Regions from separate parts of the Pantoea agglomerans genome, predicted to be linked through region 3. Evidence: predicted binding sites of a transcription regulator. Region 3 holds the regulator's gene; each other region holds the start of a gene.
The links. Region 3 encodes CRP, which controls carbon source genes, mostly activating them, when cyclic AMP is high. Its sites were predicted from a motif close to ATGTGANNNNNNTCACAT; they were not measured.

Region 1 (10,746 bases), 1.7 Mb from region 3:
TTGCGATGTTTCTCCAGGTTAGCCTGTCAGCAGGCGCACAATCTCTGTTGTGCTTGATGATAAAGTCGGTTTTGACTGATTTCTGCCGTGAGATCGCAGACAAAACGGGCCTTGGAGAAAAGGCTCCCGAAGGAGCCTTTTTACAGCTTAACGCGTCAGGCTTACAGCGAGTTTGTGAAGGTACGGGTTATCACATCCTGCTGCTGCTCTTTTGTCAGCGAGTTGAAGCGGACGGCATAGCCGGACACGCGGATGGTCAGCTGCGGATAGTTTTCCGGGTGTTCCATCGCATCCAGCAGCATCTCGCGGTTCATCACGTTAACGTTAAGGTGCTGGCCACCTTCGATATTCGCTTCGTGATGGAAGTAACCATCCATCAGGCCGGCAAGGTTAGCTTTACGTACGTTGTCGTCTTTACCCAGCGCGTTCGGCACGATAGAGAAAGTATAGGAAATACCATCTTTCGCATAGGCGAAGGGAAGCTTAGCAACAGAGGTCAGCGAAGCGACTGCGCCTTTCTGATCGCGGCCGTGCATTGGGTTAGCACCTGGTCCGAACGGCGCGCCAGCGCGACGACCATCCGGGGTGTTACCTGTTTTCTTACCGTAAACCACGTTAGAGGTAATGGTCAGCACTGACTGCGTCGGTACGGCGTTGCGGTAGGTGGCGAGTTTCTGAATTTTCTTCATGAAACGTTCAACCAGGTCGCAGGCCAGGTCATCGACGCGCGGATCGTTATTACCAAACTGCGGATATTCGCCTTCGATTTCGAAGTCGATAGCCAGGCCATCTTCGTCGCGGACCGGTTTTACTTTGGCGTATTTAATCGCGGAAAGCGAGTCGGCAGCCACTGACAGACCGGCGATACCGCAGGCCATGGTGCGATAGACATCGCGATCGTGCAGCGCCATCAGCGAAGCTTCGTAGCTGTACTTATCATGCATGTAGTGAATGATGTTCAGCGCGGTTACATACTGTTTCGCCAGCCAGTCCATAAAGTGGTCCAGACGCGCCATAACGGTATCGAAATCGAGCACGTCGTCCATTACAGGTGCCTCTTTCGGGCCGACCTGCATTTTCATTTTTTCATCCATGCCGCCGTTGATTGCGTACAGCAGGGTTTTCGCCAGGTTGGCGCGCGCGCCGAAGAACTGCATCTGTTTACCGACAATCATCGGGCTGACGCAGCAGGCGATGGCGTAGTCGTCGTTGTTGAAGTCTGGACGCATCAGATCGTCATTCTCATACTGCAGCGATGACGTATCGATGGAGACCTTGGCGGCATATTTCTTGAAGTTCACCGGCAGTTTTTCTGACCACAGAATGGTCATGTTCGGCTCCGGCGATGGACCCATGGTGTAGAGGGTATTCAGGAAACGGAAGGTGTTTTTCGTCACCAGCGTACGGCCGTCGACGCCCATGCCCGCCAGCGATTCTGTTGCCCAGATAGGGTCGCCGGAGAAGAGTTCATCATATTCCGGCGTACGCAGGAAGCGCACCATACGCAGCTTCATTACCAGATGGTCAATCAGCTCCTGCGCCTGCTCTTCGGTAAGTTTGCCCGCCTTCATATCGCGTTCGATATAGATATCGAGGAAGGTAGAAACGCGGCCAAAGGACATAGCTGCACCGTTCTGCGATTTCACCGCGGCGAGGTAGCCGAAGTAGGTCCACTGTACCGCTTCCTGCGCGTTGGTTGCCGGACCGGAAATATCGCAGCCATATTTGGCCGCCATCTCTTTGATCTGGGCCAGCGCACGATGCTGTTCGGCGATCTCTTCACGCAGACGGATGGTCGCTTCCAGATTTACGCCGTTTTCCAGATCGTTCTGCAGTGAGTGGAACTGTGCCAGCTTGTCCTGCATCAGGAAGTCGATGCCGTAGAGGGCGACGCGGCGATAGTCACCGATGATGCGGCCGCGGCCGTAGGCGTCCGGCAGACCGGTCAGCACGCCCGATTTGCGGCAGCGCAGGATATCCTGGGTATAGACGTCGAACACGCCCTGGTTATGGGTTTTACGGTATTCGGTGAAGATTTTTTTCAGGTTAGGGTCCAGCTCGCGGCCGTAAACCTTACAGGAACCTTCCACCATTTTGATACCGCCAAACGGGATAATGGCGCGTTTCAGCGGGGCTTCAGTTTGCAGGCCGACGATTTTTTCCAGCGATTTATTAATATAGCCAGCGTCGTGCGCGGTAATGGTTGAGGCGAGATCGGTGTCGAAATCGACGGGCGCATGCGTGCGGTTCTCAATCTTAATGCCTTCCAGCACGTCGTTCCATAGCTTAGTGGTCGCTTCGGTGGCGCCAGCCAGGAAGGACTCATCGCCCTCATACGGCGTATAGTTCTTTTGAATAAAATCGCGAACGTTGACGCTGTTCTGCCATTCGCCCTGAGCGAATCCTTCCCAGGCCGCAGCCTGTTTTGTATTCAGATCGGTCATGATATACCTGCCTTATCTAAGAAGACGTTACGTTGGCGCCGCCAGCTACGCGGCGTCGGTCAGAATCATTAATGTGCGGTAGAACCGTTGCGTAAATAGATCACCCAGTAGGTCAACCCAACCAGCAGGCCGCCGCCGATGATGTTGCCGAGCGTGACCGGAATCAGGTTGTCGAGAATAAAGTTGACGGGCGTAAGCGCCTGGAACTGGTCGGCGCTGGTGCCGACGGCTTGCCAGAACGCCGGGCCGGAAAAGTCGCGAATGACGATAGCTAACGGGATAAGAAACATATTGGCGATGCTGTGTTCGAAGCCGCTGGCAACAAACATGGCGACTGGCAGAATCATCGCCAGCGTTTTATCCGTCAGGCTATGGCCGGAATAGCTCATCCAGACCGCCAGACAGACCATCAGGTTCGCCAGCGTGCCCAGGCAGACGGCTTCAATAAAGCTGTGGTGCATTTTGTGATCGGCGGTTTGCAATACATTGAGGCCCCATGCGCCGTTGGCCGTCATATGCTCGCCAGCGAACCAGATCAGCGCGACAAAAAACAGCGCGCCCACGAGGTTGCCGAAATAGACGTTAATCCAGTTGCGCGCCAGCTGTCCCCAGGTGATGCGACCGCTCGCTTTCGCGACGACAATCAGCACGGTAGAGGTAAAGAGATCGGCGCCGCACACCACCACCAGAATCAGCCCCAGCGAGAAGCAGATACCACCGATAAGCTTCGCCACGCCGTAGGGCATGCCTGCGGTGCCGGTGGTGGCAGTGATATAGAAAACAAAGGCGATGGAAATAAAAACGCCGGCGGTGATGGCAAGGAAAAACGTGGTCAGGGGATGTTTAGTGGCTTTATAAACTCCAGCATCTTCCGCCACTTTAGCCATTGCGGCCGGTAATAACAGATTAAAAGGGTTGTCAGCTTTCACACTAACGCTCTCCAAAAGATGTCTGGAAAAATACTAACAAAGGAGTATAGGACAGGATTTGATCTGGATCATATATGCCCAGAAGAGAGCGGCGCGGCGCAGGGCGGTAAGCGGAAAAAATAATGTAAGTAATTGAATGTATTATAATAAATATTTTTTAATTTTTATAAACTTATTTGAAATGTGGGCGGGCAGCCAGAGTATTGATTGTTAATAAATGTTATCAGACTAGTCTATAGTGTTAAAAAAATAAGCGGATAAGCGACCAGAAATAATAAAAGGATTTTATGACAAAAAAATGGCGCCAATAATATTGGCGCCATAACTGTTTAACTCAGCCTTGCACGGCTGAGTCCATTATTACTTTTTCCAGTAACGACGCTTTGCCGCCTGAAGTTTTTCATAGGCCTGCAGCAGCGCCTGGTGCGCCGGGAAGGCGTTGAGATCGTCGTCGACGGCCTGCAGCCCGTAGAAGGGCGCTTCGCCGCTGATGGCCGCTGATGCCGCTTCCAGCGCGTCCGCGCCATACATGCGCGTAAAGGCGTGGTGATACTGCAGCGGGTCGCGTTCATCCTCCATCGCCAGCAGCAACAGCGTCTGCAGGCAGCGGTAGTAGTTGGCGCGCTCCGGCGAAAAGATCGAACCGTTGAACTCCATCGTCCATTCGGTCCAGATCAGCGCCTGGTCGAGGTCACCGCCGGCCAGCGCCAGCATCGCCTTCAGCTCGCCGATACGCAGCGTGTACCAGCCGTTGTCCTTGCCGCTCGCCAGGCCCAGCAGTTCGCGCACGCGGGTGAAGTCGTCATGGCCTTCTTCATCCAGCTGGGCGATCAAGTCGAGATACTCTTCCGGATTCCAGTTGCTGGCGGGCAGCGCCAGCAGCGTTTCGCGCAGGCTCGCGCCCATATTGTTGTTCGCCAGCACCAGATCTTCTGCCGGATAGATATCGGACATGCCCGGCACGATAATGCGGCAGGCGTAGACGCCCAGATGATCGTAATCCGCGATATAGACTTCCTGTCCTTCCTGGCGGAAGATCGCCATCAGGGTAGCGAACTCCTCCTGCGTCGTGCCGCTGAACGACCAGTCGACGAACGGGTAATCCGCTTTCTCTTTAAACAGATCCCAGGAGATCAGGCCGCTGGAGTCGATAAAGTGCGTCTCAAGGTTGGCGTGCTCGGCGACTTCTTCATCGTCGAAGGTCGGCGGCGTAAAGACATCGAGATCTTTCAGGCTGCGGCCCTGCAGCAGCTCGGTAACGGTACGCTCAAGCGCGACGCCGAAGTCGGGATGTGCGCCAAACGAGGCGAAACAGGTGCCGTTTTGCGGGTTGAACAGCACCACGCAGATCACCGGATAGTGGCCGCCCAGCGAAGCGTCGTAGGCGAAGATCGGGAAGCCTTCCGCTTCAAGGCGCGCAATCGCCTCCACCACGCCAGGATAGCGCTGCATCACGCTCTCGGGGATGGTCGGCAGGCTGATCGCTTCGGCGATAATGCGGTTTTTGATATAGCGCTCAAACACCTCGGAAAGACCCTGCACGCGCGCTTCGTTGGCGGTATTGCCCGCCGACATGCCGTTAGAGACGTAGAGGTTACCGATGATATTCATCGGAATAAAGACGGTCTGCTGATCGGACTGGCGGGTAAAGGGCAGGGCGCAGATGCCGCGCTCGGCGTTGCCGGACTGCAGATCCACCAGCTCTGGCGCGGTCAGCGCATTGTCAGGATCGTAAAAGGCGCGCAGGCGAGCATCCAGGATGCCCTCCGGCAGCGATCCGTCAGCAGGCAGAGGGAACCATTTCTCGTCCGGGTAATGAACGAAGTCGCCGTTAGCGATCGACTTACCCAGCCAGAAATCGGCGAAGAAGTAGTTGGTCGAGAGACGCTCGAAATATTCGCCCAGCGCTGAGGCCAGCGCAGCTTTCTTACTGGCGCCTTTGCCGTTGGTGAAGCAGAGCGGACAATCGCGGTCGCGAATATGCACGGACCAGACGTGAGGAACCGGATTAAGCCAGGAGGCTTCTTCAATGTTAAAGCCAAGGTCGGCCAGCTTTTGCTGGAAGCGCGCGATGGAATCTTCCAGTGCTGCGTCTTTACCGGGAATGAACGTTTGCGTCATGGAGCCGCTCTCTCATATATAGTGGGCGTAAAGCGCGCAATGATACGGACTTTGCCGTCGTGGCGCTATGAAGACGAGATAAATTTCTGCCCGCTATTTTCCTGCAAGAGACGTCGCAGTAGCGCTCTTTTTTCTCCCCCTGACGAGTCGCCTCACAAAATTTCGCGCTGTATTACATTTGTAACATAAGCTGCGGCGCGGCAGATTCAGAAAATGTGATCCCTTCCCGATTTATCATTGCAGGCGTCATAAGGCAGTGATAAAACCGGTAAGCAATTCATAACCGTTTGGGATAACCGTGGTGAGGGGAAATGACGCAGATTTATAATTTTAGTTCCGGTCCAGCGATGCTGCCGGTTGAAGTGCTCCGTCGTGCAGAACAAGAACTGACAAACTGGCACGGTCTGGGGACCTCCGTTATGGAGATCAGCCATCGCAGCAAAGAGTTTCTCAAGGTAGCGGAAGAGGCGGAGCAGGACTTACGCGATCTTCTGAAAATCCCGGCTAACTACAAAGTTTTATTCTGCCACGGCGGCGCGCGCGCGCAGTTCGCTGCGGTGCCGGGCAATCTGCTGGGCGAGGCGACCACGGCGGATTACGTCGACGGCGGCTACTGGGCGCACAGCGCCATCAAAGAAGCGGAAAAGTATTGCACGCCGCGAACCCTGGATGTCAAAACCACCCGTGACGGCAAGCGCGCTATCCTGCCGATGAGCCAGTGGGCGCTCAGCAGCGACGCCGCATACGTACACTACTGCCCGAACGAGACCATCGACGGCATCGCGATCGACGAGCAGCCTGACTTCGGTGACAAAATCGTCGTCGCCGATCTCTCCTCCACCATTCTGTCGCGTCCGCTGGACATCAATCGTTATGGCGTGATCTATGCCGGCGCGCAAAAGAACATCGGCCCGGCCGGGTTGACCATCGTTATCGTACGCGACGATCTGCTGGGCAAAGCCCGCCAGTCGGTTCCTTCTATTCTCGACTATCAGGTACTGGCGGAGAACGACTCAATGTTCAATACCCCGCCGACCTTTGCCTGGTATCTCTCTGGCCTGGTGTTTAAATGGCTGAAAGAGAAGGGCGGCGTAGGCGAAATCGACAAGATCAATCAGGCGAAAGCCGACCTGCTTTACGGCCTGATCGACAGCAACCCGTTCTACCGCAACGACGTCGCGACGGAAAACCGTTCGCGTATGAACGTGCCTTTTCAGCTGGCGGACGCCGCGCTGGACAGCCTCTTTTTAGAGGAGTCGTTCAACGCGGGGCTTCACGCTCTGAAAGGCCACCGCGTAGTAGGCGGCATGCGCGCATCGATCTACAATGCGATGCCGCTGGAAGGCGTTAAAGCGCTGACCGATTTTATGGCGGACTTCGCGCGTCGCCACGGTTAAGCCTGAGCAGTAGCGTCGGCGCTTGCGCCGACTTCAGACCCCGCCTCGCGGCGGGGTTTTGTCCTTTTCTGGAGATTTGGTTTCACATGCAGGACTCCCTGACCTTACAACCGATTGCACGCGTTGACGGCACCGTTAACCTGCCGGGTTCAAAAAGCGTTTCTAACCGCGCGCTGCTGCTGGCGGCGCTGGCGCAAGGCACCACGCGTCTGACGAACCTGCTGGACAGCGATGACGTTAAACATATGCTGAACGCCCTGAAGGCGTTGGGCGTCGATTTTACCCTGTCCGCCGACCGCACCCGCTGCGAGGTGGTGGGGCAGGCAGGCGCGCTGCGCGCTTCTCAGCCGCTGGAGCTGTTTCTCGGCAACGCCGGCACGGCGATGCGACCGCTGGCGGCGGCGCTCTGTCTCGGCGAGCAGGATATCGTTCTGACCGGCGAGCCGCGGATGAAAGAGCGTCCAATCGGGCATCTGGTCGACGCGCTCCGTCAGGGCGGCGCGCAGATTGAGTATCTGGAGAACAGCGACTATCCGCCGCTGCGCCTGAAAGGCGGCTTCACCGGCGGCGACGTCAGCGTTGACGGCAGCGTCTCCAGCCAGTTTCTGACTGCGCTGCTGATGACCGCGCCGCTGGCGGCGCGCGATACGCAGATCGCGATCAAAGGCGAGCTGGTTTCCAAACCCTATATCGATATTACGCTGCATCTGATGCGCTGCTTCGGCGTCGAGGTCGAGAACCAACAGTACCAGCGCTTTATTATCAAGGGCCAACAGCAGTATCAGTCGCCAGGGGACTATCTGGTCGAGGGCGATGCCTCTTCCGCCTCCTATTTTCTGGCCGCCGCCGCCATTAAAGGTGGAACCGTGCGCGTTACCGGCATCGGCCGCGACAGCGTGCAGGGCGATATCCGCTTTGCTGACGTGCTGGAAAAAATGGGCGCGACCGTGGAGTGGGGCAGCGACTATATCGCCTGCACCGCCGGCGAACTGAACGGCATCGATATGGATATGAACCATATTCCCGACGCCGCGATGACCATCGCCACGACGGCTCTGTTCGCTAAAGGTCCGACGCAGCTGCGCAACATCTACAACTGGCGCGTGAAAGAGACCGATCGCCTGGCGGCGATGGCCACCGAGCTGCGTAAAGTCGGCGCGGAAGTGGAAGAGGGACATGATTTTATTCGCATTACGCCGCCGGAAAAACTGCGTCATGCGGAGATTGGTACCTATAACGACCACCGCATGGCGATGTGCTTCTCGCTGGTGGCGCTCTCCGATACGCCCGTGACCATCCTCGATCCCGGCTGTACCGCGAAAACCTTCCCCGACTATTTCGAGCAGCTGGCTAAGATCAGCCAGATCGCCTGATTTTCACCGTGCCGGAGAGCGACGCTTTCCGGCATTCTCACTGCCTCTGGCCTCATTGACCAAGATATGTTCTGAATCTGCTGCAATTTTTAGCGATGTCTCCGCTAAAAGGTAACGTCATTCCCCTTGTCCGCGTATAATGCATCCAGTTCTGAACAGCCTGAAGGCTGGACTATTTTGCGCAGCAACAGGAGAGAATAATGACGGCAACTGCCCCGGTTATAACTGTCGATGGACCTAGCGGTGCTGGCAAAGGCACGTTGTGCAAAGCGATGGCGGAAGCGATGCAGTGGCATCTGCTCGACTCTGGCGCCATCTATCGCGTTCTGGCGCTGGCTGCGCTGCATCATCAGGTAGATATTGAAGCCGAAGAGGCGCTGGTGCCGCTGGCGGCCCATCTGGACGTGCGTTTCGTCTCGCAGGAGGGCGAACTGCAGGTAATCCTTGAGGGCGAAGAGGTTACCGGTGAAATCCGCACCCAGGAAGTCAGCAACACTGCGTCGCGTATTGCCGCCTTTCCTCGCGTGCGCGAAGCGCTGCTGCGTCGTCAGCGCGCCTTTCGCGACGAGCCGGGTTTAATCGCCGACGGCCGCGATATGGGTACGGTCGTTTTCCCCGATGCGCCGGTAAAAATTTTCCTCGACGCCAGCCCGGAAGAGCGCGCCCAGCGCCGTATGCTACAGTTGCAGGAAAGCGGCTTTAGTGTTAACTTTGATCGCCTTTTAGCCGAGATAAAAGAACGTGATGACCGCGATCGCAACCGCGCCATTGCGCCTTTAGTCCCCGCCGCCGATGCGCTGGTTCTGGATTCTACGCAGTTATCCATCGAGCAAGTCATTGATCAGGCGCTGGAATATGCCCGCAAAAAGCTGGGCGTTTAATCTTTTCGGCCGAACAGAATTGCTGTAACCCTGTGCCACGGAAAGCGCGCAGGGCATGTGAAACAACCCCATCCGACAGTGACGTCAGGTGGACGTTAAATTGAAGAATCCTAAGATTATCAATATGACTGAATCTTTTGCTCAACTCTTTGAAGAGTCCCTGAAAGAAATCGAAACCCGCCCGGGTTCCATCGTTCGTGGCGTTGTTGTCTCTATCGACAAAGACGTCGTTCTGGTTGATGCGGGTCTGAAATCTGAGTCTGCCATTCCGGCAGAGCAGTTCAAGAACGCAGCCGGCGAACTGGAAATCCAGGTTGGTGACGAAGTTGACGTTGCCCTGGATGCAGTGGAAGACGGCTTCGGTGAAACCCTGCTGTCCCGTGAGAAAGCTAAACGTCATGAAGCCTGGATCACGCTGGAAAAAGCTTACGAAGACGCTGAAACTGTTACCGGTGTTATCAACGGCAAAGTTAAAGGTGGCTTCACAGTTGAGCTGAACGGTATTCGTGCGTTCCTGCCAGGTTCACTGGTTGACGTGCGTCCGGTACGCGACACCCTGCACCTGGAAGGCAAAGAGCTTGAATTCAAAGTAATCAAGCTTGATCAGAAACGTAACAACGTCGTGGTTTCACGCCGTGCAGTTATCGAATCTGAGAACAGCGCTGAGCGCGATCAGCTGCTGGAAAACCTGCAGGAAGGCATGGAAGTCAAAGGTATCGTTAAGAACCTCACTGACTACGGCGCATTCGTGGATCTGGGCGGCGTCGACGGCCTGCTGCACATCACCGATATGGCCTGGAAACGCGTTAAGCATCCGAGCGAAATCGTCAACGTGGGCGACGAAATCACTGTTAAAGTGCTGAAGTTCGACCGCGAGCGTACCCGTGTATCTCTGGGCCTGAAACAGCTGGGCGAAGATCCGTGGGTGGCTATCGCTAAGCGCTACCCGGAAGGCACCCGCCTGACCGGTCGTGTAACCAACCTGACTGATTACGGCTGCTTCGTAGAAATCGAAGAAGGCGTTGAAGGTCTGGTACACGTTTCTGAAATGGACTGGACCAACAAAAACATCCACCCGTCTAAAGTTGTTAACGTGGGCGACGTGGTTGAAGTTATGGTTCTGGACATCGACGAAGAGCGTCGTCGTATCTCCCTGGGTCTGAAGCAGTGCAAATCTAACCCATGGCAGCAGTTCGCTGAGACTCACAACAAGGGCGACCGCGTTGAAGGTAAAATCAAGTCAATCACTGACTTCGGTATCTTCATCGGCCTGGACGGCGGCATCGACGGCCTGGTTCACCTGTCTGACATCTCCTGGAACGCGACTGGCGAAGAAGCCGTTCGTGAGTACAAAAAAGGCGACGAAATCGCTGCCGTTGTACTGCAGGTTGACGCAGAGCGTGAGCGCATCTCTCTGGGCGTGAAACAGCTGGCTGAAGATCCGTTCAACAACTACATCACCCTGAACAAGAAAGGCGCCATCGTTACTGGTAAAGTAACTGCAGTTGACGCTAAAGGTGCTACAGTTGAACTGGCAGACGGCGTTGAAGGCTACCTGCGCGCTTCTGAAGCTTCACGTGACCGCGTTGAAGACGCAACCC
Region 2 (10,746 bases), 340 kb from region 3:
AAGGATTAAATTGCTTATAGTCTCAGGGACCCCGATTACGGATTTTTTGATAGAACCAGTAATACGTTTGAGGTAATGCCTTATCGCGTCCGTAGCAACGACCACGTGCCTCTTGCATAGTGTTTTGTAGAATTTGCCAACCGCCGCTCGGGCCGATCAAAGGTGGAGATGCCATCCATGACTCCTGACAGATTTCAGTCTGGCTGTTTAATATACAAGATTATGAGCAGGATTAGCGTGAACTAAGCGCGCTGACAGGCTGAATCAACTGTCATCTGGCAATCAATATTGAGCAACGGTGAAGGGGGAGATAAATTTCAACGGAGCGGGAATGTCTGGGCTGAAGCTTGCCAGCGTGTAGACAAGCAATAGTCAGCCACGCTTTACTTGTACCAGCCTGTCTAACGCCATTCCGCACAAAAGCAAAAACCCAGCCATAAGGCTGGGTTCTCTAATTAGTGGTGCCCGAACCCGGACAAAAATGCCGGGAGCATTTTTGCTTTGTCGCGCCTGCGCGGCAAACCCGCAGGGCGAGCCGCTGGACGCGGCGAGGTCATCGAACCGGTTCGATAAACGGGTTCCGCACAAAAGCAAAAACCCAGCCATAAGGCTGGGTTCTCTAATTAGTGGTGCCCGAACCCGGACAAAAATGCCGGGAGCATTTTTGCTTTGTCGCGCCTGCGCGGCAAACCCGCAGGGCGAGCCGCTGGACGCGGCGAGGTCATCGAACCGGTTCGATAAACGGGTTCCGCACAAAAGCAAAAACCCAGCCATAAGGCTGGGTTCTCTAATTAGTGGTGCCCGAACCCGGACAAAAATGCCGGGAGCATTTTTGCTTTGTCGCGCCTGCGCGGCAAACCCGCAGGGCGAGCCGCTGGACGCGGCGAGGTCATCGAACCGGTTCGATAAACGGGTTCCGCACAAAAGCAAAAACCCAGCCATAAGGCTGGGTTCTCTAATTAGTGGTGCCCGAACCCGGAATCGAACCAGGGACACGGGGATTTTCAATCCCCTGCTCTACCGACTGAGCTATTCGGGCAACGGGGCGCATTAAACCTTAATGGCCTCACAGCGTCAAACGCTTTTCATCAAATTGCCGCTGACTGCTGCGTTTTATAGCAATAAACAGACCGGCTGGTAAAAAAAACCGCAGTCGCGTCGCTTCGCGCTTACTTTTTCGCCGCCCTGACCGATAACGATAGTGACACTACATACCCATAATAAGGTGCACCATGTTTTCCACTATTTCATCAGGCCTGCTGTCACGCCTTGCGTGGCAAAAACAGACACGCCCTGCGGCAACGCTCAGCTCCCTCAACGACGCTATCGCGATGATCGAGTTTACGCCCGATGGCATCATTCTTAACGCTAACCCACTGTTTCTCGAGCGTATGGGCTATTCGCTCAGCGACATTGTCGGCCAGCATCACCGGCTGTTTTGCACCGCCGACTATGCGCAGTCGTCACAATATCGCGACTTCTGGCTGCGCCTGAAGCGCGGCGAAAGCTTTAGCGACAAATTTCTGCGCCTGGCGAAGCACAGCCGTCCGGTCTGGCTGGAAGCCAACTATGTGCCGGTGCAGGATCGCCATGGCCGCGTGGTGAAAATCGTCAAGCTGGCGACCGATATCACCGCGCGTATTGTCGACGCCCAGGAGCAGCGCGCCATGACCACCGCGATTGAGCGGTCGATGGCGGTGATCGCCTTTAACCTCAAAGGTGAAGTGCTGAAGGCAAACGCCAACTTTCTTAAAACCATGGGCTACCGCGCCGACGAGGTGATCGGCCTGCCGCACAGCCGCTTCTGTTCCGAAGCGCTGCGCCAGAGCGCCGAATACAAAGCGTTCTGGGAAAAGCTTAACCGCGGCGAGTTTATCTCCGGCCAGTTCCAGCGGGTCAATAAACAGGGGCAAACCGTCTGGCTGCGCGCCACCTATAACCCGGTGTTTGATGGCGAGGGCAGGCTGTATAAGGTGGTGAAGTTCGCCACCGACGTGACGGCGCAGGTAGAGAAAAATCAGCAGGAGCGCGACGCCGCACAGCAGGCTTATCAGACCGCGCTGGAGACCCGCGAGAGCACCCGCCACGGCGCCAGCGTGATCGAGGAGAGCGTGCAGACCATTAATGCGCTGGCGGGCGAGCTGCACGGCATCTCTGACGATATCGCCGATCTCAGCGACTCCTCCGACCGCATCGGCGCCATTGTCGCCAGCATTCGCCGCATCGCCGATCAGACCAACCTGATTGCGCTTAACGCCGCGGTAGAGGCGGCGCGCGCCGGCACGCACGGCCGCAGCTTCGCCGTGGTGGCCAATGAGGTGCGCACGCTGGCGGCCAATATCAATCAGGCCACCAGCGAGATCGAAAACCGGGTGCGGCAGAATCATCAGCTCGCCTCCAAAGCGCTGAAAAGCATCGCCTCCAATATGAAGCGCGCCGATCACGGCGTGGAGCTGGCCCAGCAGGCGGGCGGCGTGATCGGCGAGCTGCGCGACAGCTCGTCGGAAGTGGTGCGCGCCATCAGCCAGGTCACCCAGACCTTAAGCCAGGAGTAACCGGGCGGGCCGCCCGGCTTTAGCAGCATTATGGCTGCTGCGCGGTCTCGATCGGTGCCGACGTCGGCGGCGGCAGGAAGATATGGTCAAGGATCTGGCGCATCACCGGCGCGGCGGTGACGCCTTCATTGCCGCCGTTTTCGAGAATCAGCGCCACCGCCACCTTCGGATTGTTAAAGGGGGCGAACGCGGTATAGAAGATATGGTCGCGCAGGCGCACCGGGATCATCTTCGCGTTATAAGTCTGGTTCTGCTTCAGGCTAAACACCTGCGAGGTGCCGCTTTTCGCCGCAATGCCGTAAGGGGCGGTGTGGAAATATTTATAACCGGTGCCGTTGGGCGCGTTGGCCATGCCGAACATGGCGCGACGCACCAGCCCCCAGTAAGGCGAGCGTGCGTCGCCAATCTGCGGCTGCGGCAGCGTCGGCTGATAAGGCTCCACGCTTTTTCCGCGCTCGGCCTTCGCCAGCAGATGCGGCGCAATCACTTTTCCGTTATTGATCAGCGCCACCATCGCCTTCACCATCTGAATCGGCGTGGCGATCCAGTAGCCCTGCCCGATGCCCACCGAAACCGTATCGCCCTGATACCAGCTTTTTTTATGCACCTTGAGCTTCCATTCGCGGCTCGGCAGCAGGCCGCTGTACTCTTCGTTAAGATCGATGCCGGTGGATTTTCCGTAGCCGAACTGACTGAGCATGCTGTGGATACGGTCGATGCCCATCATAAACGCCACCTGATAGAAGAAAGTGTCGGCGGACTCCTCAATCGCTTTGGTGACGTCCAGCATGCCGTGACCGCTTTTTTTCCAGTCGCGATAGCGGCGGTCGGTGCCCGGCAGCGTCCAGGTCGGCGCGCCAAAGAAGTGAGTTTGCGGGGTGATTACGCCGGTCAGCAGCGCCGACATCGCCATATAGGGCTTCACCGTCGACGCGGGCGGATAGAGTCCCTGAGTAACGCGGTTGATCAGCGGCAGATTTTTGTCCTGCAGCAGCGCCTTATAGGCCTGATAGCTGATGCCTTTTACGAAGGGATTGGGATCGTAGCTGGGGCTGGAGACCATCGCCAGCACCGAGCCGTCGTGGGGATCCTCCACCAGCACCGCCGCACGCTGCCCGGCCAGCAGGCTCTCCACATACTGCTGCAGATGCAGATCGAGAGTCAGCGTAATATTTTTGCCCGCCACCGGCGGCACCTCTTTCAGCACGCGCACGATGCGGCCGTGGTTATCCACCTCCACTTCCCGATAGCCCGGCTTGCCGTGCAGCAGCGACTCGTAATAGCCCTCGATACCCTGCTTGCCGATATTGTGGTCGGCGGCGTAGTTCTCGGCGATGCCCGCGGCGCTGAGACGCTTATCGTCGCTATCGTTGATTTTCGAGACGTAGCCGACAACGTGCGCCAGGTCGGCGCCGTAGGGATATTCGCGATCCTGATAGGTATCGACGCTGACGCCGGTGAAGCGGTACTGGTTCACCGAGAAGCGCGCCACCTCTTCCTCGGTCAGCTCCTCTTTCAGCACGAGCGGCTTGTAGCGGCTGCTCTGTTTTAGCGTACGGGTAAAGGTAGCGATCTCATCCGGCGTCAGATCGACAATCGGCGTCAGCGCCTTCAGCGTCGCCTGCATATCGTCAATTTTGTAGGGCGTCAGCATGATGTCGTACCAGGTGACGTTATGCACCAGCGGGATGCCGTTGCGATCGAAAATCAGCCCGCGCGTCGGCGCAATGGGGATCATTTTGATATCGTTCTGGTTCGATCGCGTCTGATAGTAGCTGTGATCGCGCACCTGCAAACGGTAGAGATTGACGCCGAGAATGATGAAACAGATAACGACCAGCGCAAAGGCGACCAGCGCGCGGCGCGCGAAGAGCTTTTCTTCAGCTTCGAAATTACGGAAATTCATTAGGCGGCATTGGCGGACAGGTTATTTTTTGTTGTCGCGCTAATGATAGGGAGGCAGCAGGTGAGCGCCAGCAGGAAGTTGCACAGGAGTAGTGAAAAGTGTGTCATTTGGTGAGAATGTTACGAAACTCCCCGCCTCCTGCCACAGGCAGGAGGCGGGAAAGAGGCAAGCGCAGGCTTAGTCGCCCAGCAGCACCGACTCCAGCGCGATCTTAATCATATCGTTGAAGGTGGTCTGACGCTCGGCAGAGGTGGTCTGCTCATGGGTGCGGATATGGTCGGAAACGGTGCAGATGGTCAGCGCTTTCGCGCCAAACTCCGCCGCCACGCCGTAGATACCCGCCGCTTCCATCTCCACGCCGAGGATGCCGTACTTCTCCATCACGTCGAACATCTGCGGATCCGGGGTGTAGAAGAGATCGGCAGAGAAGATGTTGCCGACGCGCGCGTCCACGCCCAGCGCTTTCGCTGCGTCAACCGCGTTGCGCACCATGTCAAAGTCGGCAATCGCCGCGAAGTCGTGATCCTTAAAGCGCATGCGGTTGACTTTAGAGTCGGTGCAGGCGCCCATGCCGATAACGATATCGCGCAGCTTCACGTCGGCGCGCACCGCGCCGCAGGAGCCGACGCGGATGATCTTTTTCACGCCAAAGTCGGTGATCAGCTCTTTGGTGTAGATCGAGCAGGACGGAATGCCCATGCCGTGGCCCATCACGGAGATTTTGCGGCCTTTGTAGGTGCCGGTATAGCCCAGCATGCCGCGCACGTTGTTCACTTCAACCGGGTTTTCCAGAAAGGTTTCCGCGATGTGCTTCGCACGCAGCGGATCGCCCGGCATCAGTACCACGTCGGCGAAGTCGCCCATTTCTGCATTAATGTGAGGAGTTGCCATTGTTGTTTGTCCTTTTTAAATTCAGCGGCTCTGTTTACAGCATGCTCTTGCCGTAGTCCATATCGGACAGGCCAAAATAGTGTGCAATTGTCTGACCGATATCCGCGAAGGTTTCGCGATAGCCCAGCGAGCCCGGTTTCACTTTCGGGCCGTAGATCAGAATCGGAATATGCTCGCGCGTGTGCTCGGTGCCCGGCCAGGTGGGATCGCAGCCGTGATCGGCGGTGAGGATCAGAATGTCATCCTCTTTTACCAGCGCCATCAGCTCCGGCAAACGACGATCGAACAGCTCCAGCCCGCCCGCGTAGCCGGCGACGTCGCGACGGTGTCCCCAGGTCGAGTCGAAATCGACGAAGTTGGTAAAGACGATCGACTGGTCGGGTGCCTTTTTCATCTGCTCGATGGTGGCGTCGAACAGCGCGTCCAGGCCGGTCGCCTTCACTTTCTGCGTAATGCCCTGCTGCGCGTAGATATCAGCGATTTTACCCACCGAAATCACTTCGCCGCCCTTTTCGTCCACCAGCTTTTTCAGCATGGTCGGCGAAGGCGGTTCCACCGCCAGGTCGTGACGGTTGCCGGTGCGCTCAAAATGACCCGCTTTGTCGCCGACAAACGGACGCGCGATAACGCGGCCGATGTTGTAGCCCCCCTCGGTCAGCTCTTCACGCGCAATTTCGCACAGCTCATAAAGGCGATCGAGGCCGAAGGTCTCTTCGTGACAGGCGATCTGGAACACCGAGTCCGCCGAGGTGTAGAAAATCGGCTTGCCGGTTTTCATATGCTCTTCGCCCAGCTGGTCGAGGATCACCGTGCCGGAAGAGTGGCAGTTGCCGAGATAGCCCGGCAGCTTCGCGCGCTCCACCAGCCTGTCGAGCAGCGCCTGCGGGAAGCTGTTCTCTTTGTCGCTAAAGTAGCCCCAGTCGAACAGCACCGGCACGCCGGCGATTTCCCAGTGGCCGGACGGCGTATCCTTACCAGAGGAGATTTCGCTGGCGTAGGCGTAAGCGCCGGTAATTTCCGCATCGGGATCGAGGCCCAGCGGGAAGCGGCCGGTAGAGAGCTCCGCCGCTTTGCCCAGGCCGAGCGCGGTCAGATTGGGCAGATGCAGCGGGCCTTTGCGCCCCTGATCCGCTTCGCCGTTAAAGCACGCCTCGGCGATATGACCCAGCGTGTCCGATCCTGCGTCGCCGAATTTGTCGGCGTCTTTGCTTGAGCCGATTCCAAAGGAATCGAGCACCATAATAAAAGCACGTTTCATGCAAGTCTCCTGCGCCTGCGCGCGTGACAAGTCAAAAAAAAGCGATCAGATCAGTATACCCGAATGGCTGCGTAGCGGCAGCATAAGGCCGCATTTTTGCGGCTTTTTTGCGACGGCGTCGCGGACGACAGCGGCCAGCCCGGCCGCCGTCAGCCCTTTTATGCTGAGCCGTCGCCGGCGCGCACCCGACGATAGATCGCCGGCAGTGCCGCCGGCGCGCTGTCGCTCAGGGTAACCGCGGCGCGAACCGCGGCCGCCGCCTGCTGCCAGCTCGCCTCGCTGCTGGCGTGTACTATCGCCAGCGGGCGCTGCGAATCGGCGCGCTCGCCCAGCGCGATCGTCTCGCTCAGTCCGACGCTGTAGTCGATAGCGTCGCTGGCGCGCTGGCGTCCGCCGCCCAGCGCCACCACCGCCATCCCCAGCGCACGCGTGTCCATGCTGCTGACGATGCCGGGACGATCGGCGTAGACCGGCTTGCTGAGCGTCGGCTGCGGCAGATAGGCCTCGTGGCGCTCAACGAAATCAGCGGGGCCACCCTGCGCGGCGACCATACGCGCGAACAGCTCGGCCGCCTGACCGTTATCCAGCACCTGCTGCAGCTTGCTGCGCGCCTCCTCTTCGCTGGCCGCCAGCTTGCCGGAAATCAGCATCTCGCTGCACAGCGCCAGTGTGACCTCCAGCAGGCGCGGGTTGCGCTGCGCACCGGTCAGGAAGCGCACCGCTTCGCGCACTTCCAGCGCGTTGCCCGCGCTCGAGGCGAGCACCTGGTTCATATCGGTGAGCAGCGCGGTGGTGGTGCAGCCCGCGCCGTTTGCCACGCCAACAATCGCCTGTGCCAGATCGAGCGACGCCTCGAAGGTCGGCATAAAGGCGCCGGAGCCAACTTTGACGTCCATCACCAGCGCGTCCAGCCCTTCCGCCAGCTTTTTCGCCAGAATCGAAGCGGTAATAAGCGGCACAGAGTCCACGGTGGCGGTGATATCGCGCGTGGCGTAGAAACGTTTATCCGCCGGCGCGAGGGAGCTGGTCTGGCCGATGATCGCTACGCCGACCTGTTTAATAATCTGACGGAAACGATCGTCGTCCGGGAAAATATCGAAGCCCGGAATCGCCTCCAGCTTGTCCAGGGTGCCACCGGTATGGCCGAGGCCGCGCCCGGAGATCATCGGTACATAGCCGCCGCAGGCGGCCACCATCGGCCCCAGCATCAGCGAGGTGACGTCGCCGACGCCGCCGGTGGAGTGCTTATCGACCACCGGCCCGTTGAGATTCAGCGACTGCCAGTTCAGTACCGTGCCGGAGTCGCGCATCGCCATGGTGAGCGCCACTCGCTCCGGCAGCGACATATCGTGAAAGAAGATCGTCATCGCCAGCGCGGCGATCTGGCCTTCGGAAACGCTGTTATCGCGTACCCCGTTGATGAAGAAGCGGATCTCCTCTTCGCTCAGCGCCTGGCCATCGCGTTTTTTACGGATAATTTCTTGCGGCAGAAACAAAGTCGCCCCCATGATCAGGGTTGAGATGAGAATGGCGGCCAGCGGCCGCCGTCACGCAATCAGTAGCCGGTTTTGCTGGTGGCGGTCTGATGGCCCAGCGCGTTCAGCAGGCTGGCTAACAGGCTGGAAGCGCCGAAGCGGAAGTGGCGCGCGTCGGCCCAGCCCTCGCCAAGGATATCGTCCGCCAGCTTGAGATAGATCGCCGCGTCATCCGCCGTGCGCACGCCGCCCGCTGGCTTAAAGCCCACCTTCTCTTTGACGCCTTTATCGCGGATAACGCTCATCATAATCTGCGCCACTTCCGGCGTGGCGTTGACCGGCACCTTGCCGGTGGAGGTTTTGATAAAGTCCGCGCCGGCGTCGATAGCGATTTCCGAGGCCTGACGGATCAGCGCTTCCTCTTTCAGCTCGCCGCTTTCGATGATCACCTTCAGCAGCACGTCAGCCTCCGCACACGCCGTTTTGCAGGCCTTCACCAGATCGAAACCGATCTGCGCGTTGCCGGCGATCAGCGCGCGGTAAGGGAAGACCACGTCGACCTCGTCCGCGCCATAGGCGATGGCAGCGCGGGTTTCCGCCAGCGCGATATCGATATCGTCGTTGCCGTGCGGGAAGTTCGTAACGGTCGCGATGCGGATGTCGGGCGTGCCCTGCTCGCGCAGCGCTTTGCGCGCCACCGGAATAAAGCGCGGATAGATGCAGATCGCAGCGGTGTTGCCCGCCGGCGATTTCGCCTGGCGGCACAGGGCGATCACTTTCTCATCGGTATCGTCTTCGTTCAGGGTGGTCAGGTCCATCAGTTGCAGCGCGCGCTGCGCAGCGGCGGTAATGTCAGTCATGGTGTTCTCCAGATAACAAACGGACGCGGAAGCGCCGGCTTAATGTGATAATTATAACAATGAGCAGCGGCTGATAATGTGTAATTCATCACACCGCTATCACGAGAGAATGGCAATAGCTTTATTATAACGCAGAGAAGCGGGATGTTACTATTATCACATCAGGAGAGATTACTCAGGCAGACTGAACAGCGCGCAGGTATTGCGCCACAGCGCCTCGGCGATCGCCTGCGGCGGCTCTGGGCGCAGCTCGCACAGGGTTTGCCATACCAGACGCGCGCGCTCCGGCCGGTTCGGCTCGCCCTGAAAGCCGTGCAGCGGCATATCGGGCGCGTCGGTCTCCAGCAGCAGCGCATCGAGCGGCAGCTGCGCCAGGGTGTTGCGGGTTTTGCTGGCGCGTTCATAGGTCAGGGTGCCGCCGACGCCGATGGCGTAGCCGAGTTTGATAAAGGCCTGCGCCTGCTGCAGGCTGCCGGCGAAGCCGTGCACCACGCCGCGCCGCGGCAGATCGTGACGGCGCAGGTGCAGCGCCAGCTTGTCGTGGGTGCGGCGCGAATGCAGGATCACCGGTAAATCATACCGCTTCGCCAGCCGCAGCTGCGCGTCGAGCAAAAATTCCTGGCGCGCAAACTGCGGATTATCCATATAGAGGTCGAGGCCAATCTCCCCTATTGCCGTCAGCTTCGCCGGCTGCTGCCGCAGCCAGTGCTCCAGCTGCTCGAGATGCGCCTCCTCGTGGCGGTCGATGGCGATGGGGTGCAGGCCGAGCGCGGCGTAGAGGGCGGGATACTGCGCCGCCAGCGAGACGATGCGCGCAAAGCGGCTGGCCTCCACTGCCGGGACGATAATGCGCTCCACGCCCGCTTCGGCGGCGCGCGCGATGCTGGCGCGCTCATCGCCAGCGAAGGGGGGAAAATCAAAGTGGCAGTGGGTATCGGTAAATCTCATGCCAGCGAACCTTCATCATAGTCTGCGTCGTTGCCCGCCACCGGCGGCGTCATAATCGGCCGGTTGTCAGGCGCGTTGGCCACAGGCGCGGGCGGCGTAACGGTGGTATAGCGCCCGAACGGCTCGGCGTCGCTGAGCCACTGCCCCAGCGTGGCGAGGAAGTAGCGGCCACAGCGCCGTCCCAGATGATAATCCTGATTTAACGACGCGACGCGACTGCCCAGCGCCATGCTCGCCAGCACATGCGGCGGATAGATTTCGATAATGCGCAGGTCGCCGGGCGGCTGCTCGATAAACTGCTGAATCTCGCGATAGCTCGCTTCATGGTGATGCAGGATATTAATCATCGGCTGCAGCGCGCTGGCGTTGAGCCAGCGCTCCATGCGCTTCATCCATTTTGGCGTATAGAACATCTGCGACGGCACGGTGCGGATCACCACGATGGTGTCGGCGCCGCGACGCGCCGCTTCGCGCACCGGAATGGCATCGCTGATGCCGCCGTCGAGGTAGCTGATGCCTTCCAGATCGACGCCGAGCCGGTAAAAGCCGGGAATGGCGCTCGACGCCTTAATCAGATCGTGCCAGTTGGCGTGGGTCGGCGCAAAGTAGCCGGGGGAGTAGTCGTCGCTGCGGCAGGCGCACATATAGAACTCGCGCCCGCTGTCGAACAGCAGCTTAGCGCTATCCAGCGCCAGCGGCAGTTCGCGCTGGGTCACCTCTATCAGCCAGTCGAGATCGATTAAGTTGCCGCCGCGCACGAAACGCAGCGGATCGAAAAAGAGCTTGCTGGTGGTGTAGCGGGTGATCACGCGCCGCGCGTAGCCCTGCTGCCCGCAGACAAAGGCGGAGAGAT
Region 3 (10,746 bases):
ATCAGTTCCTCAATAAAGCGATGCCCAACCATGCCGTTACCGATAACGACGACATTGTGCTTGCTCATGCTTGCCTCAAGATTGCGGGAATTGAGGCTACAATAGCGCGCCGTTTTTAGCTGATATTGATATACATCAAGCGCCTTCCTGTATACCTATTTTGAGTTATATTGCTGTTTCTGAAGCACTTTTTGTAAGTTGTTTGATTTACTGAGAAAAAGCGCTGGATCACATTTTCCGCAGGCGGAAAAGAAGAGGGCGGCCTGAGCCGCCCTGTTGCATTAGTGCATAACGTGGCCATGCTGGCGATGTCGGGTGACAAAGCCCAGCAGCACGCACATCACGAACACCACGGCGTAGAGACCGTTCGCCGTCAGCAGTGCAGCGTGAACGCCGCTCTGCTTCACGATCGGGCTGGTCACCACGAAGGTCAGCATGGTGCCGACGGTGCCGCAGGTGAGAATAAAGTTCACCAGCTTGGGCGAGGCGACTTTGGTCTGCAGCGAGCCGAGGGTAATAATGGTGGTGTAGATGGCGCTGGAGCTAAAGCCCAGAATCATAATCACCCAGCGCAGCATGCTGGCGTCCGTGGCGCTGACGAACCAGTACATCAGCAGCGTCGCCAGACCCGCCAGCACCATCAGGATGCGTTGCAGATCGAAGAAGCGCAGCAGGAAGCTGAAGACCCACATGCCGATCATATAGGCGGTCCAGAAGTTGCCGACCAGCTGGCCTGCGCTGGCGATATCCATGCCCATGGTCTTGGTCGCATACTCCGGCACCCAGGAGATAAAGCCGAGCTGGCCGAGGATATAGCAGAGCGCGGCCACCGAGAGAAACAGCACGCCAACGCCCCATTTCTCTTTCTCCGCCGTCGGGCTGTTTTCCGGCTTGCGCAGCACCGGGAACTCGACGCACAGCGTCAGGATGAAAATGGCAACGTAGATAATCCCGATGCAGACATAGACCCAGTACCACGGCAGCGCGCGCGCCAGCAGGATACCGGCCAGCACCGGAAAGAGCGTGCCGGCCATGCTGAAGAAGGAGTCGGTAAACAGCAGGCGCGAGCCGCGCTGGCGGCCTTCATACAGATGGGTGATCAGGAAGGTGCCGATCGACATGGTGATGCCGCTGACCACGCCCAGCACGAACATGCAGAGCGAGAAGACAGAGAGATCGCGGCTGGTCATCAGGCCCAGCACCGCCAGCACCATCAGAATAAAGCCGAAAATCAGCTGGCGCTTCAGCGGCACGATGACCATCAGCCAGGCGTTCAGAAATACCGAAACCAGAATACCGGCGTTCAGGAAGGTAAAGGTATTTCCCATGCTTTCAATCGGCAGCTGGAAATCCTTCGCGATGTCGCCCATGACCATGCCGGTAACGATCACCAGCGCGCCGGTCAGCGCGTACGAGAAAAAGCTTATCCAGGTAAGCCCGATACGATTACGATTTGTCATGTTGTGAACCTGTGGAAACCAGAGAGGGCGGCGTAAAACTGTCAGAAAGTGTAAACGGAACTGTGATCTTAATAAATAAAGACTGAAAATCCGATTTCATATTTCATTCATAATGTGATTTGCATCACGAAAACGTTTGCGCGAGCCATTCTTGCGGCCTGAGCAACCCGTGCGTAAATAACGGTAAAACGCTGGCTCTTGTATTTTATGCTCTTTACAATCAGTCTCGTTAAAAGCTGCTCTCCAAGGTAAGGACTCATTCATGCTTAAACGTACTCTTACAGCGGCGATCGCCCTGTTTGCGCTCTCCTCCGTTTCCGCTTCGGCACTGGCCGCCAAAGGCGATACGCACGTCCTGTTAACCACGTCTGCCGGTAATATCGAACTCGAACTGAATAACCAAAAAGCGCCGGTATCGGTGAAGAACTTCGTCGACTACGTTAACAGCGGTTTTTACAACAACACGATTTTCCATCGCGTGATCCCGGGCTTTATGGTGCAGGGCGGCGGTTTCACCACCGATATGCAGCAGAAGCAGACCAATGCGCCGATCAAGAATGAAGCGGACAACGGTCTGCGTAACCTGCGCGGCACCATCTCTATGGCGCGCACCGCCGATAAAGACAGCGCCACCAGCCAGTTCTTTCTTAATGTCGCCGATAACGCCTTCCTCGACCACGGCCAGCGCGACTTCGGCTACGCGGTATTTGGTAAAATTGTGAAAGGCATGGACGTAGCCGAGAAAATTTCTCAGGTGCCGACCAAAGATGTCGGCCCCTATCAAAATGTGCCGGTAAAACCGGTAGTTATCCTTTCTGCCAAAGTCCTGCCCTGACCTGTAGCGCCGCCATCCTCTGGCGGCCTCGCCTTGTCCGTCTCCGGCAAAGGAAAAATTTGCTCCTATACTCAGCTTTCGAGAGTGTGGACAACCCTGAGCAGGAGGCGGCATGGCAAACAAACTCACCGAGAAACAGAAAAATACGCTCTGGCAGCAGCGACGCGTCGCCAGCTATCAGGCGAGCTGTCGGCTGGACGGCTTAACCCTGGCGGAGCCCGCCAGCGCTTATGAACAGGCTGACGCGGCCGAAGCGCGGCTCGATTCGCTGAGGAGGCAGTATGGCGCCGAATAGCAGCGTTGCCCGCGATCCCTATCTGTGGCAGAACGACGACGTGCTGAAAAACCGTCTGGATATCCACGACGCTGCCCAGCTGCGCAAGGCGGAGCTGGCGTTCAGCGCCGCGCGCCTTGCCACGCTGGAGCTGGGCCCGGCCACCATTGGTCTGCCTTTCCTGCGCCATATTCACCGCACGCTGTTCCAGGATGTCTACGCCTGGGCGGGCGAGCTGCGCACCATCGATATCTGGCGCGACGACACGCCGTTTTGCCACTTCGAGTACATCGAAAAAGAGGGCAATACGCTGATGGACGCGCTGGAAGAGGAAGAGGGGCTGCGCAACCTGGAGCAGACGGATTTCGTGGCGCGCATCGCGCACTACTACTGCGAAATTGCGATGCTGCATCCGTTCCGTGAAGGTAACGGGCGCGCCCAGCGCATCTTCTTCGAGCAGCTGGCGCTGCACGCCGGCTATTTCCTGGCGTGGCAGAACGTCGAGCCGGCGCAGTGGCACGAGGCTAACCAGGCGGGGGCGGATGGCGATCTGGCGCCGCTGGAGGCGGTATTCGCCAGCATCGTGAGTCGCGCCAGCCTGTAAAACGCGTAGAATAGCGGCGGTTTTCTCAGTCAGGACGGACTATGCTGCTGCTAATCGACAACTATGACTCCTTTACCTGGAATCTTTATCAGTACTTCTGCGAGCTTGGCGCGCAGGTACGCGTAGTTCGCAACGACGCCATCACGCTGGAAGAGATGGCGGCGCTGCCGCTGTCGCATCTGGTGATTTCGCCGGGGCCCTGCACCCCTGACGAGTCAGGCATTTCGATGGCGGCGATTCGCCACTTCGCCGGGCGCATTCCCGTGCTCGGCGTCTGCCTGGGTCACCAGGCGATCGCCCAGGCCTACGGCGCGAAGATAGTGCGCGCCCGTCAGGCGATGCACGGCAAAACCTCCGCTATCGCCCACAATCAGCGCGGCGTGTTCCGCAACCTCAACCATCCGCTGACCGTTACGCGCTACCACTCTCTGATCGTGGCGTGGGACTCATTGCCTGACGAGTTCGAAGTGACCGCCTGGAGCCTGAAAGCGGGCGAGCCGGATGAGATTATGGGTTTTCGCCACCGCGAGATGGCGCTGGAGGGCGTGCAGTTTCATCCGGAAAGCATTCTGAGCGAGCAGGGGCACCAGCTGCTGCGTAATTTTCTTGAATCCTGAAGTTATGTTTGCCTTTGACTGATTTATTATGCATATTTTATGACTATTATTTCACTGTGGCTTAATAAATAATCAAAGGTGGTCGTCGATGGCAGCGGAGAAAATTGCGGTAACGCGGGAAACGTTCGATAACGTCATTTTGCCTGTTTATGCACCCGCGCAGTTCGTGCCGGTCAAAGGCAAGGGCAGCCGCGTCTGGGATCAGCAGGGCAGAGAGTATATCGACTTCTCCGGCGGCATCGCCGTTACGGCGCTGGGCCACTGTCATCCGGCGCTGGTGGAGGCGCTGAAAACCCAGGGCGAAACCCTGTGGCATCTGAGCAACGTCTTTACCAACGAGCCTGCGCTCCGCCTCGCCAGCAAGCTTATCGACGCCACCTTCGCCGATCGCGTCTTCTTCGCCAACTCCGGCGCGGAAGCGAACGAGGCCGCTTTCAAGCTGGCGCGCTACTACGCCTGCCAGCGCCACAGCCCGTTTAAAAGCAAAATCATCGCCTTCCACAACGCCTTTCACGGCCGCACGCTGTTTACCGTTTCCGTCGGCGGCCAGCCGAAATACTCCGACGGCTTCGGGCCGAAACCGGCGGATATTGTGCACGTTCCCTTTAACGATCTCGACGCGGTAAAAGCGGTTATCGACGACCATACCTGCGCCATCGTGGTCGAGCCGATTCAGGGCGAGGGCGGCGTGATGCCCGCTACGCCAGAGTTTATGCAGGGGCTGCGCGCGCTGTGCGATAAGCATAATGCGCTGCTGGTGCTGGATGAGGTGCAGAGCGGCATGGGGCGCAGCGGCAAGCTGTTCGCCTATGAGCACTACGGCGTGACGCCAGATATTCTTACCACCGCCAAAGCCCTGGGCGGCGGCTTTCCGGTCAGCGCCATGCTGACGACCCATGATATCGCCTCTACCATGTCGCCGGGGGTACACGGCACCACCTACGGCGGTAACCCGCTCGCCTGCGCGGTCGCGGAAGCGGCGCTGGATGTGATCAATACGCCAGAGGTGCTGGAAGGCGTTCAGGCGCGGCGCGAGCAGTTTGTCGCGGCGCTGAAGGCGCTCGACGCGAAGCGGGATCTCTTCTCAGATATTCGCGGCAAAGGGCTGCTGATTGGCGCGGCGCTGAAGCCGCAGCACGCCGGTAAAGCGCGCGACATTCTTAACGCGGCGGCGGCGGAAGGGCTGATGGTGCTGGTGGCGGGCACCGACGTGATCCGGTTTGCGCCGTCGCTGGTAATTGAGCCCACCGATATCGAAGAGGGCATGGCGCGCTTCGCCCGGGCGGTAGAGCGCGCGCTGTCGGCCTGATTACCCTTTCCGTAAATGTCTTATCAGCCAGCGACCGTGGTGCGGCCGCTGGCTCCAGGCCAGTGACGAGATGGTATGCATAACGTTGAGGTGCTCCAGAATGCGCTTCACATGCTGTTCCAGAATCGTCGTCGGCCCCTCATCCAGGTTCTCCACGCCCGCCATCACGTTGGTCTGCGATCCCGGCCCGTCATATTCCAGCCGCTGCTGGCAGCGTTGCAGCGCGATTTCGCACGACTGCAGATAGCGCTGCGCCAGATCCGACGTCAGCATGGTGTGCTCACGGGCGAGGATCGTCATGGCGTTGATATGCTCGACGATAAACTGGCTGTGCGTGACCCACAGGCGCATATCTTTCAGGTACTGCGCGTTAAAGCCCGGCTCCTGCATCGCCTGATTGAGCGAGTTGAACAACGCATTGTGCGCCTGATTAACCTGCATACGCTGATACGCCAGCTGCTTCGCCTCCTGCTCCGGCCCCAGCAGCATCCGTAGCGCATCCTGATAGGCTTCCAGCGCGTCGTGGGCGTTTTGACGCAGCAGTCCGCTTTGCCACTGCGGCCACAGCCACAGCATGCCGCCGAAGGCGATCAGGCAGCCCATCAGCGTGTCCATCAGGCGCGGCAGTAAAAACTGCGCGCCGTTCAGCGACAGCAGCTGCAGCGAATAGACCGCCGTCACGGTAAAGCCGATCATCGACCAGCCGTAGTATTTGCGCGTTACCAGATAGCTAACCAGCGTTACCGCCAGCATAAACAGCAGCACCAGCGATTCCGGCACCGCGAAGCGCAGCGAGGCGGCGGCGATTACCAGGCCGGCGAAGGTGCCCAGCGCCCGGTGCTGGATGCGCACCCGCGTGGCGCTGTAGCCGTTCTGGCTGACAAACATAATGGTCATCAGGATCCAGTAGGGCTTGGGAATATCGAACAGCATCGCCAGCGCGCTGCCGAACATCAGCATCACGGCGAAGCGCGCGGCGGTGCGCAGCGCGGCGGACTTCAGCGACAGATAGCTGCGCAGCGCGGGCAGCAGCGGCAGGCGGCGCTGGCGGTCGGTCATCAGGTCGCGCTGATAGAGCGGCTTTTGCGTGCGCAGCACGCGCGCGATGCGGCTGAAGTGGTAGTAGCAGAAGTGGCCTACCGGATTATCGGGGTGCTGACGGGCGATCTTCTCCAGCGCGCCGAGCGGCTTCTCCATATCGAAACGGCTCGGCAGCTGGTGATAAAGGATGGCGTCGGCCAGGGCGCGCAGCCGCGCCGAGATAATTTTGGCGTTCCAGCGGATCACCGCTTCCGCATGGCTGCGCTCCACCAGCTTCTGCACCTCTTCCGGCTGGTGCAGGCTGACGGAGATATGCTCCTGCAGGTCGAGCGCCACCTGAAACGCGCGCGTCAGCCGCTTATGGCTGTTGTCGCGGCTGGCGGAGAGCATATGCATCTGCTGATAGCAGGTGTTGATCAGATCGACCGCTTTCTGCTGGCGCGCCAGCAGCGGGGGCAGCGCTTTTTCCGGATCGGTGAGCTGGGTCAGCAGGGTATATTTCGCGTCGCAGTAGTCCGCCAGTTCGCGGTAGATCAGGCTCAGGGTTTCGCGCATCGGCTGCTCTTTCCACAGCCAGAACCAGAACCAGTTAAAGAGCCCGTACCAGAGCGTGCCGCCGATATAGAGCAGCGGGGGCACGTAGATCGGCATGCGGCCAATCAGGCTCAGGGTAAAGATAGCCGCCACCAGCGTGCCGGAGAGCAGGCGGCCGTGAAGCGGGCTGATTTCGCCGGTGACGCCCAGCAGCAGCGGCAGCGCAAAGAGCACGACAGGCAGCGGCACGCCTTTCAGGGTTAACAGCTGGATCAGAAAGCTGCCGAGGGCGAACAGCGAGCCGCCAACGATCAGACGCTTAAAGAAGCGCTTATGGGGCGTATCCAGACCCGCAACGTTGCAGCAGGCGGGCACAAGAGAGAAGAGCAGGCCTTTTTGCAGATCGCCGAACAGCCAGCCGAGCGCCACCGGAATGCAGAGCACCAGCGTCTGCCGCAGGGCATAGTTAACTTCGGGGTGATAGATGATTCGACGCCACATCACTTCACTACAGGCAGTAACGGCGTGACGGTAACATCACGCCGTGAGTGAGAGGAAATCAGCGGGTGCCGTAAACGACAATGGTTTTGCCGTGTGCGGAAATCAGGTTCTGGTCTTCCAACATTTTCAAAATGCGGCCCACGGTTTCGCGTGAGCAACCAACGATTTGGCCAATTTCCTGACGAGTAATTTTGATTTGCATGCCGTCGGGATGCGTCATGGCGTCTGGCTGCTTCGCCAGGTTAAGCAGGGTTTGTGCAATACGTCCGGTCACGTCGAGGAAAGCTAAATTGCCCACTTTTTCCGAGGTAACCTGCAGACGGCGCGCCATCTGCGAAGAGAGACGCATTAAAATATCCGGGTTCACCTGAATAAGCTGACGGAATTTCTTGTAGGAAATTTCCGCTACTTCGCACGCGGTTTTCGCGCGTACCCAGGCGCTACGCTCCTGGCCTTCTTCAAACAGGCCAAGCTCGCCGATAAAATCACCCTGATTCAGGTAAGAGAGGATCATCTCTTTGCCCTCTTCATCTTTGATCAGCACCGCAAGGGAACCTTTCACGATGTAGTAGAGGGTTTCAGCCTTCTCACCCTGATGAATCAGCGTACTTTTGGATGGATATTTGTGAATATGGCAATGGGACAGGAACCATTCGAGTGTAGGGTCTGTTTGCGGTTTGCCGAGAACCATTCGCTATTATCCTCTGTTGTAATCGTGCCCAAAACGCGGGGGGAACTTGTCCCTGCAAGGCGATGAAAGCTTTAAGCGTTTCCCCTAAAGGAGATTATTCGGGCCTTATTTTGCGCCAGGCGCTTGATGTGTCCCGTCTTCGTCCTTAACAGAACGAACTATTTTCAGCACTGTTTGTAGCACAGCTTTTGCCGACTGTCTTCTGTTGTCTCGCTTCAGCAAAGGGGGGATTACTCTGGATTGCTGTTTGCCAGGTGAACGCGTACTCTGGCGGCAAAAGGGCTATTCTTGAGGTGGAAACATGCAGGCAAGAGTGAAGTGGATCGAAGGATTAACCTTTCTCGGCGAGTCGGCGTCAGGGCATCAGATCCTGATGGACGGTAACTCCGGCGATAAAGCGCCAAGTCCAATGGAAATGGTGCTGATGGCGACGGGCGGCTGTAGCGCCATCGATGTGGTTTCCATATTGCAGAAGGGCCGCAACGAGGTAGTGGACTGTGAGGTGAAACTGACCTCGGAGCGTCGTGAAGAGGCGCCGCGCCTGTTTACCCATATCAATCTGCATTTTGTGGTGACCGGCAAGGCGCTGAGCGATAAAGCCGTGGCGCGCGCGGTAGATCTCTCGGCGGAAAAATATTGTTCGGTGGCGTTGATGCTGGGCAAGGGCGTTGAGATTACCCATAGCTATGAAGTGGTCGCGCTGTAAAAAAGCGCACTGTACGTAAGGAGCGGGTGGCAAGGGCCGAAGAGCAAAGCGTCCCGCGCCATGGACAAAAACGCCGGGAGCGTTTTTGAACAACGCAACGCGTTGGCCCGTTTACGGGCGCCCCTCAAGGATGAGGGGCGTATACGCGCGGGCCGAGCTGGCAGGGAGGCCGTTTTTTGCGTCTTTGCGATCGGGCCTTGCTACCCGCGACCGCGCCAGACCTGGTCAGGCGATCTGCTTGCCTTCCATCAGCCGCTGCACCAGCGGCGCCATAATCAGCTCCATCGCCAGACCCATCTTGCCGCCCGGCACCACCAGCGTATTCATATGCGAAATAAACGAGCCCTGCAGCATCGCCAGCAGATAGGGGAAGTCGATATTCTCCAGCCCGCGAAAGTGAATAACCACGAAGCTCTCATCCAGCGACGGAATTTCGCGCGCGGCAAACGGGTTTGAAGTATCAACGGTCGGCACGCGCTGGAAGTTAATATGGGTGCGTGAAAACTGCGGCGTAATGAAGTTGATGTAATCCTCCATCGAGCGCACCACCGAGTCCATCACCGCCTCGCGTGAGTGGCCGCGCTCGCTGGTGTCGCGCACCAGCTTCTGGATCCACTCCAGGTTAACGATCGGCACCACGCCCACCAGCAGGTCGACCTTCTCCGCCACGTTATGCTGCTGCGTCACCACGCCGCCGTGCAGCCCTTCATAAAACAGCACGTCGGTATTTTCCGGCAGCGGCTGCCAGGGCGTAAAGGTGCCGGGCACCTGATTCCAGGGCACGGCTTCGTCGTAGGTGTGCAGATATTTGCGCGACTGCCCTTTGCCCGCGTTGCCGTAGTCGGTAAAGGTCTGCTCCAGCAGGCCGAAGTCGTTGGCCTCCGGGCCGAAATAGCTGATATGGCGTCCTAAATCGCGCGCCTTACGGATCGCCATATCCATTTCTGGCCGCGTATAGCGGTGGAAGCTGTCGCCCTCCAGCTCGGCGGCGTGCAGATTGAGCTGCTGAAAAATTTTACGAAACGCCAGGCTGGTGGTGGTGGTGCCGGCGCCGCTTGAGCCGGTTACCGCAATAATCGGGTGTCGTGCTGACATAAAAAAGCTCCCTGTGAAGTCGGGCGATGAGCATTGTTAACACGAAAAGTGCGTTGGCGCATCAGCCGCGAAATTCGCTGCGCGGCATAATATTGATGGTTTCATGCAGTTCCGACCAGACCAGCACCACGTCGCCGCGCTCCAGCTGGCGGCGCACGTCGGCCACCTTTTGCGCCAGGCTGCGCTCCTGCTCGCCGTAGTCGGTGCCTTCGCGCAGCACAAAGGCTTCAATCAGGTTGGTAAGGGTATCGGGATCGAGCTGTTGCCAGGGAATAATCATGATGAGAGCCACTGTGTAAGCCACTGCGGCACACGCTGCTCGAGCCACATCTGCGGTTGACGCAGCGTGCCACCGACAAAGCCAACGTGTCCGCCATGCGGCGTGAGTTGATAGGTCGTGCTGGCTGAGAGCTGATCCGCCTGCGGGATCACCTCGTCAGTCATAAAAGGATCGTCTTTCGCGTGAATGATCAGCAAGGGCTTGCGCACATTTTTCAGCAGCGGCATGGCGCTGGCGCGACGGTAATAGTCGGCCGCGTCAAGAAAGCCGTGGGCGCGAGCGGTAATGGCGTCGTCGAAGTCGCGCAGGCGACGCAGCGCCCTGAGCTGCGGCAGGTCTACCGGCAGCGTGCCCGGCCAGGCGCGCAGCTTGCGCTCGGCGTTCTTTTTCAGCTGGTCGAGCAGATAGCGCTGATAAAAGCGTGAGAAGCCCTGTTCCAGCTTCAGGCTGCACGGCTCCAGCAGCAGCGGCGCGGAAACGATCACCCCTGCGTCGAGCGGCGCGTCGTCTCCCAGCGCGCCGAGCAGGCAGCCCAGCATATTACCGCCGAGCGACACCCCTACCGCGGCGGTTGGCGCCTCGCCCCAGCGCGTTTTCAGCCAGCGCAGAAAAAAGGCGGCGTCTTCGGTTTCGCCGGAGTGATAGATGCGATGCAGGCGATTCGGCTCGCCGCTGCAGCCGCGAAAGTGCATCACCACGCCGAGCCAGCCGTGGCGCTGACAGGCGTGCATCAGCCCGTGGGCGTAAGGGCTGTGGAAGTTACCCTCCAGACCGTGAAACAACACCACGCGCGGCTTAT

Region 1: focA (formate transporter FocA) is a predicted target of CRP. The motif match lies at 3,430-3,447, and genes of this name have one in related genera.
Region 2: deoC (deoxyribose-phosphate aldolase) is a predicted target of CRP. The motif match lies at 9,022-9,039, and genes of this name have one in related genera.

The regions. Positions count from the first base shown of each region.
Region 1 is NZ_CP083809.1:2,642,472-2,653,217, reverse strand. It holds gene pflA (pyruvate formate lyase 1-activating protein) at 1-1, opposite strand, end outside; gene pflB (formate C-acetyltransferase) at 162-2,444, opposite strand; gene focA (formate transporter FocA) at 2,513-3,373, opposite strand; gene ycaO (30S ribosomal protein S12 methylthiotransferase accessory factor YcaO) at 3,734-5,494, opposite strand; gene serC (3-phosphoserine/phosphohydroxythreonine transaminase) at 5,806-6,891, shown strand; gene aroA (3-phosphoshikimate 1-carboxyvinyltransferase) at 6,978-8,264, shown strand; gene cmk ((d)CMP kinase) at 8,465-9,145, shown strand; gene rpsA (30S ribosomal protein S1) at 9,270-10,746, shown strand, end outside.
Region 2 is NZ_CP083809.1:634,985-645,730, reverse strand. It holds tRNA gene LB453_RS05670 (tRNA-Phe) at 964-1,039, opposite strand; gene LB453_RS05665 (methyl-accepting chemotaxis protein) at 1,233-2,555, shown strand; gene mrdA (penicillin-binding protein 2) at 2,584-4,461, opposite strand; gene deoD (purine-nucleoside phosphorylase) at 4,639-5,352, opposite strand; gene deoB (phosphopentomutase) at 5,387-6,610, opposite strand; gene deoA (thymidine phosphorylase) at 6,769-8,106, opposite strand; gene deoC (deoxyribose-phosphate aldolase) at 8,166-8,945, opposite strand; gene LB453_RS05635 (TatD family hydrolase) at 9,117-9,893, opposite strand; gene LB453_RS05630 (patatin family protein) at 9,890-10,746, opposite strand, start outside.
Region 3 is NZ_CP083809.1:296,360-307,105, forward strand. It holds gene nirB (nitrite reductase large subunit NirB) at 1-68, opposite strand, end outside; gene tsgA (MFS transporter TsgA) at 282-1,460, opposite strand; gene ppiA (peptidylprolyl isomerase A) at 1,723-2,295, shown strand; gene LB453_RS03790 (YhfG family protein) at 2,408-2,590, shown strand; gene LB453_RS03795 (putative adenosine monophosphate-protein transferase Fic) at 2,577-3,173, shown strand; gene LB453_RS03800 (aminodeoxychorismate synthase component II) at 3,215-3,790, shown strand; gene LB453_RS03805 (aspartate aminotransferase family protein) at 3,879-5,099, shown strand; gene LB453_RS03810 (YccS/YhfK family putative transporter) at 5,100-7,175, opposite strand; gene crp (cAMP-activated global transcriptional regulator CRP) at 7,234-7,866, opposite strand; gene LB453_RS03820 (OsmC family protein) at 8,168-8,572, shown strand; gene LB453_RS03825 (phosphoribulokinase) at 8,798-9,667, opposite strand; gene LB453_RS03830 (YheU family protein) at 9,729-9,947, opposite strand; gene LB453_RS03835 (hydrolase) at 9,944-10,746, opposite strand, start outside.